3 regions of the Marinobacter sp. THAF197a genome follow, and region 1 is predicted to be linked to each of the others. Evidence: predicted binding sites of a transcription regulator. Region 1 holds the regulator's gene; each other region holds the start of a gene.
The links. The regulator sigma-54, encoded in region 1, starts transcription at its own class of promoters, with help from an activator protein. The targets are predictions, from matches to a motif close to ANTGGCATNNANNTTGCTNT.

Region 1 (6,671 bases):
GGCAAACCAGACCGACCGAGCAGACTATCCGCCGAGATGACAGATTCACACGCTCCAGACACCCCCGACTACCGCTCCTCAGCAGTTCGAGCCATCCGCATCGAGCGGGAAGCTATCGAAGCCCTGGAAGGCCGTATCAACGGCGACTTCACCAGAGCCTGCGACGTTATCATGGCCTGCAAAGGCCGGGTAGTGGTCACCGGCATGGGTAAATCCGGCCATATCGGCAACAAGATTGCAGCCACATTGGCAAGCACCGGCACGCCCTCCTTTTTTGTTCACCCGGGTGAAGCCAGCCACGGCGATATGGGCATGATCACCCCGCAAGATGTGGTGGTTGCCATCTCCAACAGCGGCAGCACCAGCGAGGTGGTGACCATTCTGCCGCTGATCAAACGCATGGGGGCACCGCTGATCAGCATGACCGGCAACCCGAACTCTGTGCTGGCTCAGGAAGCGGTCGCCAATCTGGATGTCAGCGTTGCCCTGGAGGCCTGCCCGCTTGGCCTGGCACCCACATCCAGCACCACAGCGACCCTGGTCATGGGCGATGCGTTGGCCGTAGCCCTGCTGGAAGCCCGAGGCTTCAGTGCCGAAGACTTTGCCTTCTCTCACCCGGGCGGCAGTCTGGGACGGCGCTTGCTGCTGCGGGTTTCTGACATCATGCATACCGGCGACCAGATTCCCAAAGTTCTTGAAAATACCACCCTCAGCGGCGCCCTGCTGGAGATCAGCCGTAAAGGGCTGGGCATGACCACCATCGTCGACGCCCAGGGGCATCTGACCGGCATATTTACCGATGGCGACCTGCGCCGGACCCTGGACAAATCCGTCGACGTTCACACCACTCCGATCCGGGACGTCATGACCCGCCACGGCAAAACCATTCAGGCTGACCACCTGGCGGCCGAGGCACTGAACATCATGGAAGAGATGAAGATCAATGCCCTGCCCGTCACCGACGACGACGGCAACCTGGTTGGCGCCATCAACATGCATGACCTGCTGCGTGCGGGGGTGATTTAATGAGTGACTTCGCACCGCCTATGCACACCGGCTGGGACGACACGCTCAAGGCAAAAGCCGCCAGAATTCGCCTGATCGCCCTGGACGTAGACGGCATCATGAGCGATGGTCGGTTGTATTTCAGCGCTGCCGGCGACGAACTCAAAGCGTTCAATATACTGGATGGTCTGGGCCTGAAACAGTTGATGAAGGCTGGAATTACCGTGGCAGTCATTACCGGGCGCAGGTCACCACTGACAGAAAAACGGATGACCGACCTCGGCATCCCGCACCTGATGCAGGGCCGGGAAGACAAGAAAGTTGCGTTACAGGAACTGGTTGCAGGCATGGATATCGCTCCGGACCAGATTGCCTATATGGGCGATGATCTGCCTGATCTGCCCGCCCTGACATTCGCCGGCCTGGGTATCAGCGTGCCCAACGGCTACTGGCTGGTGCGTCAGCAAGCCGACTATTGCACCCAGGCCCTGGGGGGGCACGGCGCCGTGCGTGAAGCATGTGACTTGATACTCTGGGCGCAAAACCGGCTGGGCGCTACTCTGGCCCCCTATCTGGGCAAGCCGTCATGATCCCGGGGGCCCTGTCAGACATCGTTCGCAAACCCTGGGTTCGAACCCTGGCGCTGGCAGCCACGGTTCTCGCGACCGTCTTCCTGATGTGGCAGAACGAGGAAGGTGACAGTGTGCGGGGCGATGCCGCAGAACTCAGGGGCCCGTCGGAACCCGACAGTTTTATCATCGAGGGCCGCTACACAACCTGGGACGAACACGGCAACCTTAAGATGTCGATATCCAGCCCCCGAATTGAGCAGTTTGAAGACACCAACTACGCCACCATGAATGCCCCAAGGGCCAGGATTTTCAGCGAACAGGCCACCCCACCATGGATAATCGAAGCGGATGAAGGTAGCCTCCGGCAAGACGATGATCAGGTGACCTTGACGGGCAACGTCGTCGTACTCCGTCAAACCGGCGACTCTGAAGCCACCCTGAAAACCGACTCACTGACCCTGGATAACCGCCAGGGCACGGTATACACCGATCAACCGGTCACCATTACCGAACCGTTCGGCGTTACCCAGGCCAATGGCATGAAAGCCTGGATAAACGAACGCATACTGGAACTCAACTCCCGGGTGGAAGGGCAATATGAAACCATCAGGTAAGCGCACACACCGACTGCCGGTCATACTGGCCGCACTGATGCTGGCCAGCCCGGCAACCGCGTTTGATCTGGATTCCGACACCCCCATCAAGGTCAGCGCTGATTCCGCCCGCCTGGACGATACCGAAGGGACCGCCATCTACACCGGCGACGTTGAACTGGTTCAGGGGGCCACCCAGCTGAACGCAGAACGGGTGGTACTGTATCGAAGCCCCGAAGGTCTAAGCCGGATTGAGGCAAGCGGCGAACCCGCCCGATATCGCCAGCCGGCACGGGAAGGTGAAGCCATGACAGACGCCCGGGCGCGGACCATCACCTGGTCAGCGGCGGAAAACCGGCTGACGTTCGAGCGCCAGGCAGTGATTGAACAGGGCAACAATGTGTTCCGGGGCGACGTCATCCAATACGACACCGTGCGCAGGGTGGTCACTGCAGAAGGCGGCACGCCTTCGGAAGAGAGCTCTGGCCGGGTGGAAATGGTGATTCAGCCTCGCGGCTCCAGCAACCCCTCAGACGAATAGGTTACTGATGGCAGTTCTCAGGGCCAGCAACCTGGCAAAAAGCTACAAACAGAAAAAAGTGGTTCTCGATGTGTCTCTGGAAATCCGGTCCGGAGAAATCGTAGGCCTGCTCGGCCCCAACGGCGCCGGGAAAACTACCTGTTTTTACATGATTGTCGGGCTTGTACCCTCCGACCGCGGCCGAATCACCATTGACAGCCAGGACATCACACCCCTGCCCATGCATGGCCGGGCACGCAAAGGCATCGGCTACCTGCCCCAGGAAGCCTCGGTATTCCGCAAACTTACCGTGCGCGACAACATCATGGCCATTCTGGAAACCCGAAAAGGCATGAAACGGCCTGAGCGGGAAGCCAAACTTGAGGAACTGCTCGAGGAATTTCACATCACCCATATCCGGGACAGCCTGGGTATGGCGCTGTCCGGTGGTGAACGGCGGCGCGTCGAAATCGCCAGAGCGCTGGCCATGGAACCTGCGTTTATTCTGCTGGATGAGCCCTTCGCCGGGGTAGACCCCATCTCGGTCAGCGACATCAAACACATCATCCGGCATTTGCGAGATAAAGGCATTGGTGTGCTGATCACCGATCACAACGTGCGGGAAACCCTCGATATTTGTGAAAACGCCTACATTGTCTCCGGCGGCCATATCATCGCCTCCGGCAATGCTGAAGCCATCCTGGCCAATCAGCAGGTCAAGGAAGTCTACCTGGGTGATGAGTTCCACCTGTAAGCGGAAGAAAACCCCTCGACGACCGAGGTCTGATTGTTTTGATGATCTGTAGCAAGTAAACTCGGCAAAGAACTTGCTTATACTGACAACAGTGAGCGGCAAGTAACCAGCGTATAACAATTTTTTTGCCTGACAGCAGGCAACGTCACTACCGGGACACCCTTGATTTATGGATCTTGAGCCATGGTTATGAAAGCCTCATTACAGCTTAAGATGGGCCAGAGTCTGACCATGACGCCCCAGCTGCAACAGGCCATTCGCCTGCTTCAGCTTTCCACCCTCGACCTCCAGCAGGAAATCCAGCAGGCACTGGAATCCAACCCCATGCTGGAAACCTCCGAGGATGACGATCAGTCTGACACCCCCGATACGGATGCCGATACCCGGGACGAACATAAAGACCGGGATTCCGACCACGATGAACCAGCCACCGAGGCTGCCTCTGACTGGGATGAAAACGAAAATGGCCCGGACTGGGCTTCCGAAAACGACATCCCGGATAACATCCCCGACGACCTGCCCGTAGACACCGCCTGGGACGATATCTACCAGTCTGCACCGGCGCCAGCCAGCAAAGGGGACGACGAGAACGAGTCGGATTTCGAAACCCGCAATTCACCGGCCGAGACCCTCCAGGACCACCTGGAATGGCAGCTCAATCTGACCCCCATGAGCGAGCGTGACCAGGCAATCGCCCACGCCCTGATGGACGCTGTGGACGAGCGCGGTTACCTGACCTCAGCAATTGAGGAAATCCATTCCGGCCTGCAGGACGAAACCGAAGAAGACCCCCTTGAACTGGACGAGGTAGAAGCGGTCCTGCACCGGCTACAACACTTCGACCCGCCGGGCGTGTTCGCCCGGGACCTGCAGGAATGCCTGCTGATTCAGCTCAACCAGTTGCCGCCAGATACCCCCTGGCTTCGACAGGCCCGCCTGGTGGTTACCCAGTTCCTGCACCTGCTGGGCAACCGGGATTACGCGCAACTGCTGCGCCGCAGCAGACTCAAAGAAGATCAGCTGCGCGAAGTTCTGGCCCTGATTACCAGCCTCAACCCCCGCCCGGGTGACGTGGTGGACCGAGCGGAGCCGGATTACGTGATACCAGACGTCATCGTCCGAAAACACGAGGGCCGGTGGCGTGTTGAGCTCAACCCGGAGATCGCCCCGAGAATTCGGGTCAACGCCAGCTATGCATCGCTGATCCGTCGCGCCGATAGCAGTGCTGATAACACCTACCTGCGGGATCAACTGCAGGAGGCCAAGTGGTTCATTAAAAGCCTACAAAGCCGCAATGAAACGCTACTGAAAGTCGCCACCCGGATTGTTGAGCACCAACAGGGTTTCCTGGACCAGGGGGAGGAAGCGATGAAGCCGCTGATCCTCTCGGATATCGCCCAGGCCGTGGAAATGCACGAATCCACCATTTCACGGGTCACCACGCAAAAGTATATGCACACACCCCGCGGCATTTTCGAGCTGAAGTACTTTTTCTCCAGCCACGTCAGTACCGCTGAGGGCGGAGAATGTTCCTCCACTGCTATTCGTGCGATGATCAAGAAACTGATTTCAGAAGAAACTCCAAAAAAGCCGTTGAGCGATAGCAAGATTGCAGCCATGCTTGGAGATCAGGGCATCAATGTAGCCCGGCGCACCGTTGCCAAATACCGGGAGGCCATGCACATCCCTCCTTCAAACGAGCGCAAACGACTGGTTTAATGTTTTTGCCGGTGCACGAAGCACCGGACACGCAGCCCGGTGGCAACACCGGCATGATGACAACAGGAGACGCCTATGCAACTCAACATTTCAGGCCATCACGTAGAACTGACCCCTGCATTGAAGGATTACGTCAACACCAAGTTCGAGAAGCTGGAGCGTCACTTTGACCACATCAGTAACTGTCAGGTGACGCTGGAAGTTGAGAAGGTACGTCAGATGGCTGAAGCCACCCTGCATGTCATCGGTGGCGATATCCATGCAAAGGCAGAGAGTGAGGATATGTACGCCGCGATTGATTCGCTGGTGGACAAACTGGACCGCCAGATCCTCAAGCACAAAGAAAAGAACGTAGACCGGATGCACGGCAACGGCTGAGCGCGCTCATAGCGCCATCGTACCGGGTGTTTCAATGATACGAGCTGCGGCGGGGCATACCGGCCGCAGCCTTTTTTTTACGGAATCACAGTCGATCCATGAGCGATACATCCCTGACCATCGACAACATTCTGGCTCCCGAACTGACGCTGTGCAGGGTGCCAGCCTCCAGTAAAAAGCGGGTACTGGAAACCATCGCAGAGCATATTCATCATCAGGATGAAATCCTCAGCGACACCGAGATTTTCAGCAATCTGGTTTCTCGCGAGCGGCTTGGCAGCACCGGTATCGGCCAGGGTATTGCCATACCCCATTGCCGGCTGGAGGGGCTGGACCGTGTGATCGGCGTGCTGATGACACTGGAAGAGAGCATCGACTTCGATGCTATCGACAATCAGCCGGTCGACTTGGTGTTTGCCTTGATCGTGCCCAAAGAAGCCACCAGTGAACATCTGGAGTTGCTAAGCCAGTTGGCCGAGAAATTCAACGACAACGGGTTCTGTGAACAGCTTCGCCAGTGCCAGGATGCAGCATCCCTTTACCAGCGCATGACCGCGGCATCCTGATAAGCAGTAGCACCAACAGAAGCAGGCAGGAGCGTCCATCATGAAACTGATCATCGTCAGTGGCCGATCCGGGTCCGGTAAGAGTACCGCGTTGCATGTGCTCGAAGATCTGGGTTTTTATTGCATTGATAACCTTCCCATCGGACTGCTGTTCCCGCTGACCCGGGAAGCGGCACAACAGGAAGCGCCGGGGCGGCTCCGGAAAATGGCCGTCAGCATCGACGCCCGCAACCTGTCTGCCGAACTGGCCAACTTCGAACAGATCTATCGCCAGCTTCGCGATGCGGGAGTCGTTGTCGAGATTATCTTTCTGGATGCCGATGAACAGTCCCTGCTGCAGCGGTTCCACGCCACACGCCGAAAGCACCCGCTGAGCGATGACCGTACCTCCCTCCGAGAAGCCATCACCAACGAAAAGGCACTATTGGAACCGCTGTCAAAACTGGCAGACCTTTACATCAACACCACCGGCATGTCGATGTATGAACTGCGCGACATGGTCAAACAGCGAGTGGTCGGTCGCAAGGATCAGGAGCTTGCACTGCTGTTCCAGTCATTCGGTTT
Region 2 (6,671 bases), 1.6 Mb from region 1:
GATTCTCCAGTGGCCATTTCGAAAACGCACTGTCACGGCGCATGATGCACCTGGTTGAAGCGCAGGAACGGTGTTTCGAGGTATTTGTCGCCTTTGCCAACGACGATAGCCTGGCCCTCTGGCAAACCCTGCGGTCTCACCCGCGGGAACTGGAAATAGAACGGATGCGCCAGAAGGCGGTGTCGGTGGGACCCTATAAGTCCCTGGACAGGGAAATGGCCGACCGCTGGTTTAACCTGATGACCGATCGCATGGATGACCTCAAGAAAATCGAAGACTCCGTAGAGAACGCCTTCCACCACCGTTGCGTGGAACGCTACACCGAGGCGCGCCACTCCCTGGCCCATCAGGAAACCCTGTTAGCCTCGCTGGAACAGCGGAACGCCTCGACAATGCCGGTATTGGTGGTCTGCGATAATGGTGTAGATGCGAGTACGGCAGATGCCTGGGCCGGTGACGGTGTCGGGCAACAGTCAGGCAGGTCCATCTTTGATCTGGTTCAGGAGCAAACCCGCCGCCTGCGCCAGATGTCTGAAGAGCTGCAAAGTGCAAAAGAAGCTCTGGAGGACCGACGCACCCAGGAAAAGGCGGTGTTGCTCTTGATGGAGCATCGTGACATCAGCAACGACGAAGCCCATAGATTGCTGCGAAAGCTGGCGATGGATCAGGGCAAACGCCTGCCTGACGTGGCTAGAGCCCTGGTCTCCATGGCCGGCGTGCTGGGCTGAACGCCAAGGTGCACCGGGGCGGGCGTTCTACCGCCGCCCCGGTACCGACTCAGGCTGTTGCAGTCTGCTTCTCACCCTCCGACTCCCGCTTTGCTGAACTGGCGCCTCGCCGACTACTCAGCGTTTCCAGCTTGCGCTGCTTCTCGTACAGGAACGACAGCACCTCCTGCCGGTAATGCACGTACTTGGCATCATCCGCCAACGCCACCCGATTACGCGGCCGAGGCAAATCAATATGCAGATCTTCCCCCACCGTCGCCGCCGGCCCGTTGGTCATCATGATGATGCGGTCCGACAACAGCACCGCCTCGTCCACATCGTGGGTGATCATGATCACCGTATTGTTCAGCTCCTGCTGAATCTCCATCAGCGAATCCTGCAGATGTGCCCGAGTCAGCGCATCCAGGGCCCCGAACGGCTCATCCATCAGCAGCACGCTCGGTTTCATCGCCAACGCCCGGGCAATCCCCACCCGCTGTGCCATACCCCCGGAAATCTCCCCCGGCCGCTTATTGGCGGCATGGGCCATATTCACCAGCTCCAGGTTGTGGGTAATCCAGTCCCGGCGCTCCTTACGGTTCATCGACTTGCGAAACACCTGCCGAACAGCCAGCTCCACATTCTCATACACCGTCAGCCAGGGCATCAGCGCGTGATTCTGAAACACCACCGCCCGCTCCGGCCCTGGTGAGTTCACCTCGTGACCGTTCAACACACAGCCACCCTTGGAGGCCTGCAACAAGCCGGCGACAATGTTGAGCACCGTCGATTTACCACAGCCCGAGTGGCCGATCAGCGAAACAAACTCCCCCTTCTGGATCTTCAGGTTCACGTTGTCCAGGGCAACGAACGGCCCTTTCGGTGTATCAAACGCCATTTCAACGCCAGTTAACTCTAAATGTGATTTAGCCATAACAAAATCCCCTAAACAGGTCAGACGAGCGCCGGGTGGGTAGTGCCTCCCGGGACCCTCAAAAACATGGATGTTTTTGCGGAGCGTACAGGGACGTATTCACCGCGTGTCCCGGGAGGCACTACCCTCCCGGAGCGGCATGCTCCGCCGTCAGAGATTTCAGGGTTAAACGCGGCAATGGGTGAGTGTTGGCTACTCATTCCAGGCCACCTTCTTCTGAATCAACAGCATCACCCGATCCAGCAAAAACCCGATAAACCCGATGGCCAGCACCGCCACCATGATCCGGCTCAACGACTGACTGCTGCCATTCTGAAACTCATCCCACACAAACTTCCCAAGCCCAGGACTCTGCGCCAGCATCTCCGCCGCAATCAGCACCATCCAGGCAATACCCAAAGACACCCTCAACCCGGTAAAAATCATCGGTACCGATGACGGCAGCACCACCTTGCGAACGTGGGTCCAGAACGACAGCTTCAGCACCTTCGACACATTCAGCAGGTCCGGATTCACCGCCGCCACCCCAACGCTGGTATTGATCAGCGTCGGCCACAAACTGCATAGGGTGACCGTGATCATCGACGTCAGAAACGACTTCTGGAACATCGGGTCATCACTCACGTACGTGGCAGACACCACCATGGTCACCAGTGGCAGCCAGGCCAGGGGCGACACCGGCTTGAAGATCTGGATCAGCGGATTGACCGCCGCCTGAAAATACCGGTTAAGACCGAACACAATTCCCAGGGGCACCGCAATCAGCGTGGCCAGGGCAAATCCAGACAACACCGTGACCAGGCTGGTACCGATCTGATCGATAAAAGTGGGTGCGCCGGGATAAGACCGGATCCGCACCTCCGCCTCCGGGTTGTCAGCCAGAATCCTGGCATTACGCTGCTCCTGCATGGCGATGAACTGGCTGGCGCGTTCCCGCTGGTTGGCGTGCTCTTGCCAGAGTTGCCCCGCCTGCTCCCAGACCTGAGCCGGCCCCGGAAAGGCGCCAAGGGACGTCTGCACCTGAGGCGCTGCCAGATGCCAGAATCCCAGAAACACCAGAATTCCGATCAAGGGCAGCAAAGTCTGTTTGCCGGCCGCCAACAATTCATTCGGGCTCAGCCGGGCGAGCAGGTTGCGGCTCCTGGTGGCCATCGACTGACCAATCCTTATGCTTAATGTGCTCATGTTGTGCCCCCTTACGGTGTCTCGGTGCCTTTCAGCCCGATATCAAAGCGGTCTATGTAAGCGTTCGGTTCGCGAGGTGTGAAAGGCACACCGTCAATCAGCTCGCCCTGGTAGGGGCGTTCAAAGTTCTCGGCCTCAAAGTCCGGGAAGTCACTGGCATTCATCACGCCATCATCGATCAGTGACTGTGCGGCCTGAGCATAAAGATCGCCCCGGTATACCCTGGCTGCGGTCTGCATGTACCAGTCATCCGGCTTGGCGTCCGGAATCTGTCCCCACCGGCGCATCTGGGTCAGGTACCAGATGGCATCAGAGGGATAGGGGTAGGTGGCGTGATAGCGGAAGAACACGTTGAAGTCCGGAACCTCTCGCACATCCCCTTTCTCGTATTCGAATGTGCCGGTCATAGAGTTGGCGATCACGTCTTTGTCTGCACCCACGTAGCTGGAGCGGGAAAGGAGCTCTACCGCTTCCTGGCGATTTGCGTTGTCGTTTTCATCCAGCCAGTAAGCCGCGCGGATCAGTGCCCGCAACAACCGCAGGTGGGTATTGGGATGCTTTTCTGCCCAGGTCTCGGTCACGCCAAAGACTTTCTCAGGGTTGTTTGGCCAGATCTCATAATCAGTGATGACCGGCACTCCGATGCCCTTGAATACCGCCTGCTGGTTCCAGGGTTCGCCCACGCAGTAGCCCTGAATGGTGCCGGCTTCCATGGTCGCCGGCATTTGCGGCGGCGGGGTAACGGACAGATGAACATCGGCCTGCAAGGTGCCACTGGTATCACCCCGTTGTGGGGCGTAGAAGCCGGGATTCAGGCCACCGGCCGCCAGCCAGTAGCGGAGTTCGTAGTTATGGGTGGACACCGGGAACACCATGCCCATCCGGAACCGCTCGCCTTTGCTCAGGGATTGCTCCACCGCCGGTTTCAGTGCGCTCGCGGAGATCGGGTGGGCGGGTTTGTCGCCATCCATTTCCAGGTGGGGCTTCATGGTGTCCCACACCGCGTTGGACACGGTAATCGCGTTGCCGTTGAGGTCCATGCTGAAGGCGGTAATGATGTTGGCCTGAGTGCCATAGCCAATGGACGCGCCCAGAGGCTGGCCGGCTAGCATGTGGGCACCGTCCAGCTCGCCGGTGATCACCCGGTCCAGCAGCACTTTCCAGTTGGCCTGCGCCTCCAGTTCCACGAACAGGCCTTCGTCCAGGAAGTAGCCTTGCTCCCAGGCAACCGCCAGGGGCGCCATATCGGTGAGTTTGATGAAGCCCAGCTTCAGGTCTGGTTTCTCGGCTGGCCCGATGCTCGCCTGGGCCAGTGTGCTCAGCCCGATCAGCGCGGCTGTGAGCAAGCCTCTGAGTTGATGACGGCGTGTGTTCATGCTGTTACCTCTCTGTGTCTCTCTTTTCTGGCGCGCAAAAAAAACGCCCACCCTCCGTTTCCGGAGAGCAGGCGCCAATGCCTTAGAACGAGAGATGTGATGTCTTGATGGTTCGCTGTTACCTCAGCATAAGCCGTGCCATTTTTTAATATTCATAGTTTTCAAAGGTTTGATGTCCATCTCCGTGTTTGGCGAGGGAAACGACAGTAAAGCCTGGTCTGTTTTTGGTGCAACCTGAGCGATTTCGCACCAATGTGAAACCTAAAGTCAGGGGATATCCCGGCCTTGCCGGAGCTGATGACCTGCTGAACAAGGCCATAGCCCGGGTGTTGCCACATGGCCGGCCTGGTAAATGCTGGTTTGGCAATCTCTGGCCCCGTTATTGCTTTCCATAAAACAGACAATTTTGGCAAAGAAGCCCGCCCCGGCTCTGGAAACAGACCCCGGATGGCGGGCTTTTTTATGGGTAAAGCAGAGGATTGATCATGAAAAACCGCCGAACCACTCCTGAAAGTACCGCTACCACTTGCCCTTATTGCGGTGTGGGTTGTGGCGTTCTGGCGAAACCTGACGCCGTTCAGGGCGATGTAGGACACCCGGCCAATAATGGTCGTCTTTGCGTCAAAGGTTCTGCGTTGCATGAGACCGTGACCGGACACGACCGGTTGCTGGCCCCTCGTGTGACAGGGCATAACGTTGAGTGGTCGGAAGCTATTGACCGGGTAGCGGAGGCCATCCGTGTTTCGGTCAGAGATCATGGCCCGGAGTCTGTGGCTTTTTACCTGTCTGGCCAACTGCTCACCGAGGACTATTACATCGCCAACAAGCTGGCCAAGGGCTTTATTGGCACCCCGCACGTGGATACTAATTCCCGGTTGTGCATGTCGTCCGCGGTGGCAGCCCACAAGAGGGCGTTTGGTGAGGACTGCGTGCCCGGCTGTTATGAGGACCTCGAACTGGCGGACTTACTGGTGCTGGCGGGCAGCAATGCCGCCTGGACGCATCCCGTGCTTTATCAGCGGATAAAAGCGTCCCACCGGTCCGGGCGCAAAGTGGTGGCCATTGACCCAAGGCAAACCGCAACCACAGAGATGGCTGACCTGCACCTGCAACTGCGGCCGGGAACCGACACCCTGCTGTTCAATGGCTTACTGGTTTGGCTGAATGACCACGGAGCCCTGGCCACACAGTACCTGGATCAGCATTGCAACGGTTTCGAGGAAACCCTGAGCGTGGCCCGCGCCTGCGCTCCTTCGGTACTGGCAGTCGCCCGTGGATGTGACCTTCGGGCTGCGGATGTGGAACGCTTCTATCGGTGGTTCGCCGAGACCGATCGGACAGTCTCCGCCTTTTCCCAGGGTATCAATCAGTCGGTGGCTGGCACCGACAAGGCCAACGCCATTATCAACTGCCACCTGGCCACGGGGCGTGTTGGCCGGCCCGGCGCCGGTCCGTTTTCACTCACCGGTCAACCCAATGCCATGGGTGGGCGGGAAGTGGGCGGTCTGGCCAACACCCTGGCGGCCCATATGGATTACGACACGCCCGGCGCGGTGCAACGGGTTGCCGACTTCTGGCACAGCGAGAAACTGGCAGCGGGACCGGGCTATAAGGCGGTGGATCTGTTTGAAGCCGTTCATCGGGGCGACATACGGGTGCTCTGGGTGATGGGCACCAATCCTGCCGTCAGCCTGCCCGACAGCACACGGGTTCGGGAGGCCCTGGCGCGATGCGAGACCCTCATAGTCTCAGACTGCGTGGCCCAGACCGATACCACGGCGTATGCCGATATCCTGCTGCCTGCCGCCGGGTGGGGCGAGAAGGACGGCACCGTGACCAACTCGGAACGGTGCATTTCACGCCAGCGTCGATTTTTGCCCGTGCCAGAGGGTGTCCGGCCGGATTGGCGAATCATCCGGGATGTCGCCCAGGCGCTCGGTTATGGTCACGCCTTTGATTACGAGGAACCTGCGGAGATTTTCAGGGAACATGCGGCACTGTCCGGTTATGGTAACGGCGGTGAGCGAGTGTTTGATATTTCCGCCCTGGCCAAGCTGAGCCCCGCGGAATATGACCGGCTCCAACCCGTGCAGTGGCCGCTTACCGGGGGCAATCCCGGCGCCTGGCTGCAGACCCGACGGCTGTTCTCCGATGGTCGTTTCCCCACGCCCGATGGCCGCGCCCGCCTGGTACCGGTTTCGAACCTGCCGCCCGGACAGCAGCCCGATGCCCGGTATCCCCTGATCGTGAATACCGGCCGTATCCGGGACCAATGGCACACCATGACTCGCACGGCACGGGCGCCCAGACTGTTTGCCCATCGCAGTGAGCCCTTTATCGAGGTTCACCCGAAGGACATCGCCACCTTTGGTTTGATTGAAGGTGCACTGGCTACCCTGACAGGGCCAACCCGAAAGGGATTTACCGGCCGGGTCCGGGCCAGCGCCGCACAGAGACCCGGAGAGGTAT
Region 3 (6,671 bases), 550 kb from region 1:
ACCGGCCACCAGCTCACCATCAATCTGCAAATAGACCGACCACTCACTAACACCCACGCCGTTACCAGGCGAAGGATTCTTGACGAAGAACTGGGTCAGCTCGTGAGAATTACCCAGGCTGTCAAAAATGGTGGTTGAGGTGGCGTGGTTGTAGGTTCTCTGGTCCAGGGGATTGAAGGAATTGGTAATCCTCAGGTCGCCGCCAGCAAAAGCATCGGCAATCTCGCTGCTCGCGCCAACCGGAAGAATATCCTGAACCGTGCGGTCAGACTGAATATTCACATCGCCCTGGAACACCTCAAGCGGCTGGTTTACCCCGGCATCGGTGCTGGCGAAACTGATACCCACATTTGAGCCACGGTTATCGATAATCCGGATATCGCTTCCGCCATCAACCAGGGAGGCAGACAGGCTTGTGGCGCTGGAGGCGTTGATGGCGTCTACAAGCCCCTGCAATGAACTGACCCCGCTGAGTGAGATAGGCACATTCTGGCCATCCAGCTCTATCCGGAATTCAGTATCGCCAGCCGCCAACGCATCTTCCAGATCGGTAATTGAGAATTCCTGACCTAGGGTGACCGCCGTGGTGGCAGACGCCGACAACCCGCGCTGCTGATTGATGATGCCCGCGGCGTCTCTCGCGGTGGAACCAGCAGGAATGGTGATGTCCGGCGAGTTGGTGCCATCCGAGTAGGCGACACGGAAGACATCGTCTACGGTCAGATCACCCATGGAAACCGTTTGGAAGTCCACTACCCGGCTTTCCAGCACAGATTGCCGGGAGTCCAGGTTCAGATCGGATCGCAGATTGGTGGTACGGCGTGGCGCCAGGTTGTCAGTCTCGATCTGCAGATCACCCCGAATACCAGACAGGTTGCCGTCGTCATCCGCGGTAAAACCCTGAACCCGCATGTTCTGGTTGTTGGTGACGAACCCGTCTTTATCGATACCGAACTGGCCGGCCCGGGAATAACGAATTTCACCGTTGTTGTTCAGGATAAAGAAGCCGTCACCGCTGATGGCCATGTCCAGGCCGTTATCAGTGAAGCTGATGTTACCCTGGCCGAAGGACTGCTTGACGTCCTGAACGCGCACGCCATCACCGATCGGATTAGTGCCGCCGCTCAGAAAGCCGCTGGCGTACAGATCGCCAAACTGCACCTTGCTGCCTTTAAAGCCCACCGTACTGGCGTTGGCAATGTTGTTGCCGGTGACATCCAGATCAACCGAGGCCGCCCGAAGGCCGCTCAAACCTGTATTAAATGCCATGACTTATACCTCCTGGTCTGACACCGGATCAGTTAATTTGTTTTACATCGGACAGGGCAATGGAACCCATACCGGCAAGATTGAGAGTAATGGAACCGCCCTTACCCAGGGACACACTGTCTACATTGGCGCTAACCATGGTACCGAGTTGTTCAGGGCCGGACGGATAAGATCCCTGCGCGACAATCTGGTACGGTCCAGGCGGCAAAGGATTGCCGTTGCCGTCCTCGCCATCCCAACGGAACGACACCACACCGGCCTGACTGCTGCCCATATCAATCTGGCGCACCAGCTCACCGCTCTGGTTCATCACCGACAACCGCAGCCCACCGGTAGATGCTGGCACTTCGATGGTTCCGGTAATCTCGCCATCATTACCCAAAATCCCCACACTGGAAGGCGCAAGAACGGTCTTGCCAACCATTGCAGAGGCCTGCAGCGCCTGACTGGAACGGAACTGTCCGGCCACATCCTCAACGGTGCCCGACAGGTTCTGCATTTCTTCCAGGGAGCTGAACTGCGCCAGCTGGGAGATAAAATCACCGTTGTCCTGGGGCTCTAACGGGTTCTGGTTTTTAAGCTGGGCGAGCATTAGTTCCATGAAAGCGTCTTTGCCAAGCTCGCTGCCGCCCCGGGCCTTGTCGTCCTGATTGATCCGATACTGGCTCAGTACGTCTGAGGCCGAAGCCGAATTCACTGCACTCATGACTCACTCCTCACTATTTACTGCTGACCCAGCGTCAGGATTCGTTGCATCATGGACTTGGCAGTGTTCATGACGTCCACGTTCATCTGGAAACTGCGGGAGGAAGACATCATGTCTGCCATTTCCTCAACCACATTCACGTTCGGGTAGAACACGTAACCGTCTTCATTGGCAGCAGGGTGGTTAGGCTCGTAGCGCATCTGCAACTCTGCATCGCTTTCGAGAATCCCCTCAACCCGCACACCGGCGCCGGGACCTTCATTCAGGCTGGTGCCGAAACTCTGCTGTTGGTCCGGATTCAGCATGGCCTGCTGAATGGCGGCGAAGACCGGTTTGCGTGCCCGGTAAGCATTCTCCGTGCTGGAACTGGCAGTCTCGGCGTTCGCAATGTTGGAAGCCGTAGTATTCAGCCGCAGGGATTGTGCGGTCATGCCGGAACCGGCGATGTCAAAAATGTTGCCCAGTGACATGGCAATCTCCTCAAATCGTAAATGACTGCGGCTTACTCACCCTTCAGGGCTTTGGTCAATCCGGAAAACTTGCTGCTCAAAAACTGGAAGCTGGCCTGGTAGTCCATGGCATTGCGCATGAAGCGGCTCTGCTCTTCCTGGGCATCCACGGTATTGCCGTCGACAGACGGCTGGTGCGGATTGCGGTACAGCAGTTCACCGTCACTGCCCGGGCTGGAAGTGTCCATGTGGCCATGGTGCGTGGTCGCCATCTGCAGACCACTGACAGATTCCTGCGCCTTCTGCATCATCGCGCGAAAATCGATATCCCTGGCCTTGTAGCCAGGGGTATCGGCATTGGCCAGGTTATTGGCGAGTACTTCCGCACGCTGCACCCGGGCCTGAAGTGCGTGCTCGTGTATACCCAGTGCCCTATCAAATGTAATTGCCATGACTGCCTCCGGAATTCTGCACCGGCACCGCTTGAACGGCGGCTTGCCGGATTTGCGTTCTGAGAGAGTTAAAGCAAAGGTGGTGCCAGTTTCATGGAGCGCTTGGGCGACAGGGCTTTCGGAGGAGCATGATCAGAAAGTGAGCGGCAACAGGGTGGAGTTTCGGGCAAAGGCGGCAAACCGTTTCCCTTGGCGGATAAACGGATTGCCGCTAACGGGATCACATCTGGACGGTTACCAGCCCTCCTGGCGACCGGGACCGCGCCATGCCTTTACAAAAGCCTTGGTCTCAGGGCGCGGCACAGACGGTTTTTCAACAGACACCGTTCCGGTATACAGGAAACCAACAACCGACTCCCCCGGCTCCAGGCCCAACCCTTCAAGAACCTCGGGATGATAAGCCACGCCCCCGGTACGCCACATCGCGCCATAACCGGCATCCCGCAGGGCAAGCCCCAGGAAGCTCATGCCCACTGCGGCAGACATCAACTGTTCAACCTCGGGCACTTTCGGGTGGGATTGTGGCGCTGCAATGCCCACAATGACCATTGGCGCTCGCAGAGGCGCGCGCCGGGCTTTCTCGATTTCCTGCTCACTGGCAGTTTCAGGGCACGCGCTGGCAAACAGTTCGCCCAGGGCGTGCCGGGCTTCTCCCTCCACCACAAGGTAGCGCCATGGCCTTAGCAGGGCATGGTCAGGCGCCCTGGCGGCGCACTGAAATGCCACATCCACTATGTGCCGGGGCGGTGCCGGCTCTTCTAAACGGGGTTCGGATGCTCTCTCAAGCAGGAAACGGGTTACGGACGTCATACTGGCTCACCGAATTGTGGGTTACACTTAATACTGTTAACCTTTAGTAGTAACTACACATAGAAAAATAACCACCAACAACGATAACGTGTTCGGCGGCATACAATGAGTGACCAACAAGCTTTTCGCAACCGCAGGGACCTGTATTCCTGCCACCGGGAAGACTCGGTTCTGACATGATGAGCGCACAGGCCGATTTGCGCAATGTCGCCAGCAGCGCGGGTAAACTCGCTTCCGCGGACATCCACGACCACACCGTGGCCATTCCGCCCATGCCGGATTATAACGGCCGAATCATCGCCTACACCGCAACGGCCGCGATTATTGTCGCCGGAATCCTCCAGGGCGTATTTCAGCAATGGCTACTGTGGTTTGTGGCCGGCGCACTTACCTGGCCGCACATCGCCCATTTGCTGACCCGGCGTACGTTTCTTCGCCGCTCACCACGAATCCGGCAGAAGATGCTGTTTCTGGACTGCGTTATTGGTGGCACCTTCATCGGACTTATCGGCCTGATTGCCATTCCCTCGGTGTCAATATTGTTAATGCTGATGTTCAGTTGTCTGATTGTTGGCGGTATCCGCCAGTGGCTGTTCGGCACTGTACTCATGCTCGCCTCACTTGCGGCGTCTGCAGCCACCTTCGGCGTTGCCGACAGCCTGCAGTCGCCGCTGCTGACCAGCATCCTGGCCCTGGCCTCTACCGGCGTCTATATCTGCGTAACCGCCTACTACTCCCACCAACAGGCCCGCACACTGTTGTTGGCAAAAACCCAGATCCAGAACCAGCGTGAACAGTCTATCGCGCTCTCCCACAAGCTATCCAAATACCTGTCGCCGCAGGTCTGGCAATCCATCTTTACCGGCGAGCGTGATGTTCGGCTGGAAACCCAGCGCAAAAAACTGGCCGTGTTCTTCTCCGACATCAAGGGCTTCACCGAACTGTCTGAGGAAATGGAACCCGAAGCCCTGACCGAACTGCTCAATCACTACTTCAATGAAATGTCGGAAGTCGCTCTCCGATACGGTGGCACCATCGACAAATTCGTCGGCGATTCCATCATGATCTTTTTTGGCGACCCTACCAGCCGTGGCCAACGGGAAGACGCCTTTGCTTGTGTGTCCATGGCCATCGACATGCGCAAGCATATGAAGATCATGCGCCAGAAATGGCGGAGCCAGGGCATCAAAACCCCGCTTGAGATCCGTATGGGTATCAGCACCGGATACACCACGGTGGGCAACTTCGGTGCCGAAAACCGGATGGACTACACCATCATCGGCAAGGAAGTGAACCTGGCCAGCCGGCTGGAAAGCCTCGCAGAACCTGGCGAGATTCTGGTGTCCTACGAGACCTTCTCTCTGATCAAAGACCGCATCATGTGCCGGGACAAAGGCGAGATCACCGTGAAGGGCTTCGGTAAGCCCGTACCCATTTACGAAGTGGTGGACTTCCGCCGGGATATGGGCCCGAACCGCAGCTTCCTGGAACATGAACACAGCGGCTTTGCCATGTACCTGGACTCCGACAAGATCACCGAAAGGGAACGCAGAGAGGTACTCGCTGCCCTTGAAGACGCAGCCGACAGGCTGCGTCAGGAAGACGACGCCGACTAACTACTGCCGGACCAACCTCGGTCCGGCATCACCCTCTGCACAGGTGCTGCGCCACGGGTTGATATCCAGCCCTCCACGCCGCGTGTAACGGGCACAAACCATCAATTCCGTTGGCTGACACCGGGCCATCAAATCCGTAAACACGGTTTCCACGCAATGCTCATGGAAATCCTGCTTCTGGCGAAAACTGACCACATAACGCAGCAAACCAGCACGATCTATCTTCGGGCCGGTATAACGAATGAACACGCTGGCCCAGTCAGGCTGGCCAGTGACCGGGCAATTGCTTTTCAGCAAGTGGGAACACAGCTGCTCGCTGACCACTTCCTCGCCTGCGCTGAGTGAATCCGCCGAGTATTCGTAAACCACATCGTCTACCGGCTCGTCATCAATCAGCTCATAGCCCTGCGGCCGACCTTCCGCAGGGGCGGATTCGTCGACACTGAACAGCCGCACAGCCACGGCGGCGCCACAGGCGCTGGACAGGTCGGCGGTAATGGTCTCGGCAACCTGATCCGCCGATGAGAACACCGCCTGGTTCAGGGAATTCAGATAGAGCTTCAGGGATTTACTTTCGATAATCGACGGCGACGCCGCCGGAAAGCGGATCTCCCCCCAGGCAACTGCTGGCACGCCGCCCGGGCGCAACCAGGAGATCTCCCACGCCTGCCAGAGGTCCTCACCAAACCACGGCCAGCGGCCATCCTCCAGCCCGATACGGCGGCGGTTTTCCTCACGGGCAACCGGGAACAACAGAGACGGATCGTACTGATCCGGATAGTCGCTGGCCTTTCCCAGCGGCGCATTGTGCAAAGCCATAGTTTTTCCTGAAACCTGTCAGTGGCGGATACCCTTGCCCCGGGCAAGCATACGCAATGCAATGGTCGCCAAAAGGACAATGAAAACCAGAATCATACCAAGGGAGACAAACGGATTAACGTCCGAAACACCCAGTATGCCGAAGCGGAAACCATTCACCATATACAGTATAGGGTTGGCCATCGACACGCCCTGCCAGAACCCCGGCAACATATCGATGCTGTAGAACACCCCACCAAGGTACGTCAGCGGTGTCAGCACAAACGTGGGCACAATGGAAATATCATCAAACTTGGTCGCCAGCATGGCATTGATGAAGCCACCCAGGGAAAACAACGCCGATGTCAGGAATACCGTCACTACCACGATGGGCAGGCTGTGAATCGATAACCGGGTAAAAGCAAGAGACAGCAAGGTAACCACCAGGCCAATACTCAGCCCCCGGGCCATACCGCCCGCCACGTAACCGGCCAGGATAGTCCAGTTGGGAACCGGCGACACCAGAAGCTCCTCAATGCTGCGCTGAAACTTCATGGAAAAAAACGACGAC

Region 2: a site for sigma-54 is predicted at 4,326-4,345, ahead of FIV08_RS00875 (CmpA/NrtA family ABC transporter substrate-binding protein). Genes of this name have one in related genera too.
Region 3: a site for sigma-54 is predicted at 2,947-2,966, ahead of flgB (flagellar basal body rod protein FlgB). Genes of this name have one in related genera too.

What each region holds. Positions count from the first base shown of each region.
Region 1 is NZ_CP045324.1:2,858,202-2,864,872, forward strand. It holds gene FIV08_RS13260 (KpsF/GutQ family sugar-phosphate isomerase) at 37-1,026, shown strand; gene FIV08_RS13265 (KdsC family phosphatase) at 1,026-1,595, shown strand; gene lptC (LPS export ABC transporter periplasmic protein LptC) at 1,592-2,191, shown strand; gene lptA (lipopolysaccharide transport periplasmic protein LptA) at 2,175-2,711, shown strand; gene lptB (LPS export ABC transporter ATP-binding protein) at 2,719-3,444, shown strand; gene FIV08_RS13285 (RNA polymerase factor sigma-54) at 3,628-5,163, shown strand; gene hpf (ribosome hibernation promoting factor) at 5,239-5,541, shown strand; gene ptsN (PTS IIA-like nitrogen regulatory protein PtsN) at 5,640-6,107, shown strand; gene rapZ (RNase adapter RapZ) at 6,148-6,671, shown strand, end outside.
Region 2 is NZ_CP045324.1:194,863-201,533, forward strand. It holds gene FIV08_RS00860 (nitrate regulatory protein) at 1-728, shown strand, start outside; gene FIV08_RS00865 (ABC transporter ATP-binding protein) at 778-1,641, opposite strand; gene FIV08_RS00870 (ABC transporter permease) at 1,834-2,826, opposite strand; gene FIV08_RS00875 (CmpA/NrtA family ABC transporter substrate-binding protein) at 2,838-4,202, opposite strand; gene FIV08_RS19665 (hypothetical protein) at 4,539-4,685, shown strand; gene FIV08_RS00880 (nitrate reductase) at 4,688-6,671, shown strand, end outside.
Region 3 is NZ_CP045324.1:2,303,960-2,310,630, forward strand. It holds gene FIV08_RS10655 (flagellar hook protein FlgE) at 1-1,269, opposite strand, end outside; gene FIV08_RS10660 (flagellar hook assembly protein FlgD) at 1,298-1,975, opposite strand; gene flgC (flagellar basal body rod protein FlgC) at 1,993-2,445, opposite strand; gene flgB (flagellar basal body rod protein FlgB) at 2,478-2,876, opposite strand; gene FIV08_RS10675 (nitroreductase) at 3,111-3,686, opposite strand; gene FIV08_RS10680 (adenylate/guanylate cyclase domain-containing protein) at 3,863-5,302, shown strand; gene queF (NADPH-dependent 7-cyano-7-deazaguanine reductase QueF) at 5,303-6,121, opposite strand; gene FIV08_RS10690 (ABC transporter permease) at 6,140-6,671, opposite strand, start outside.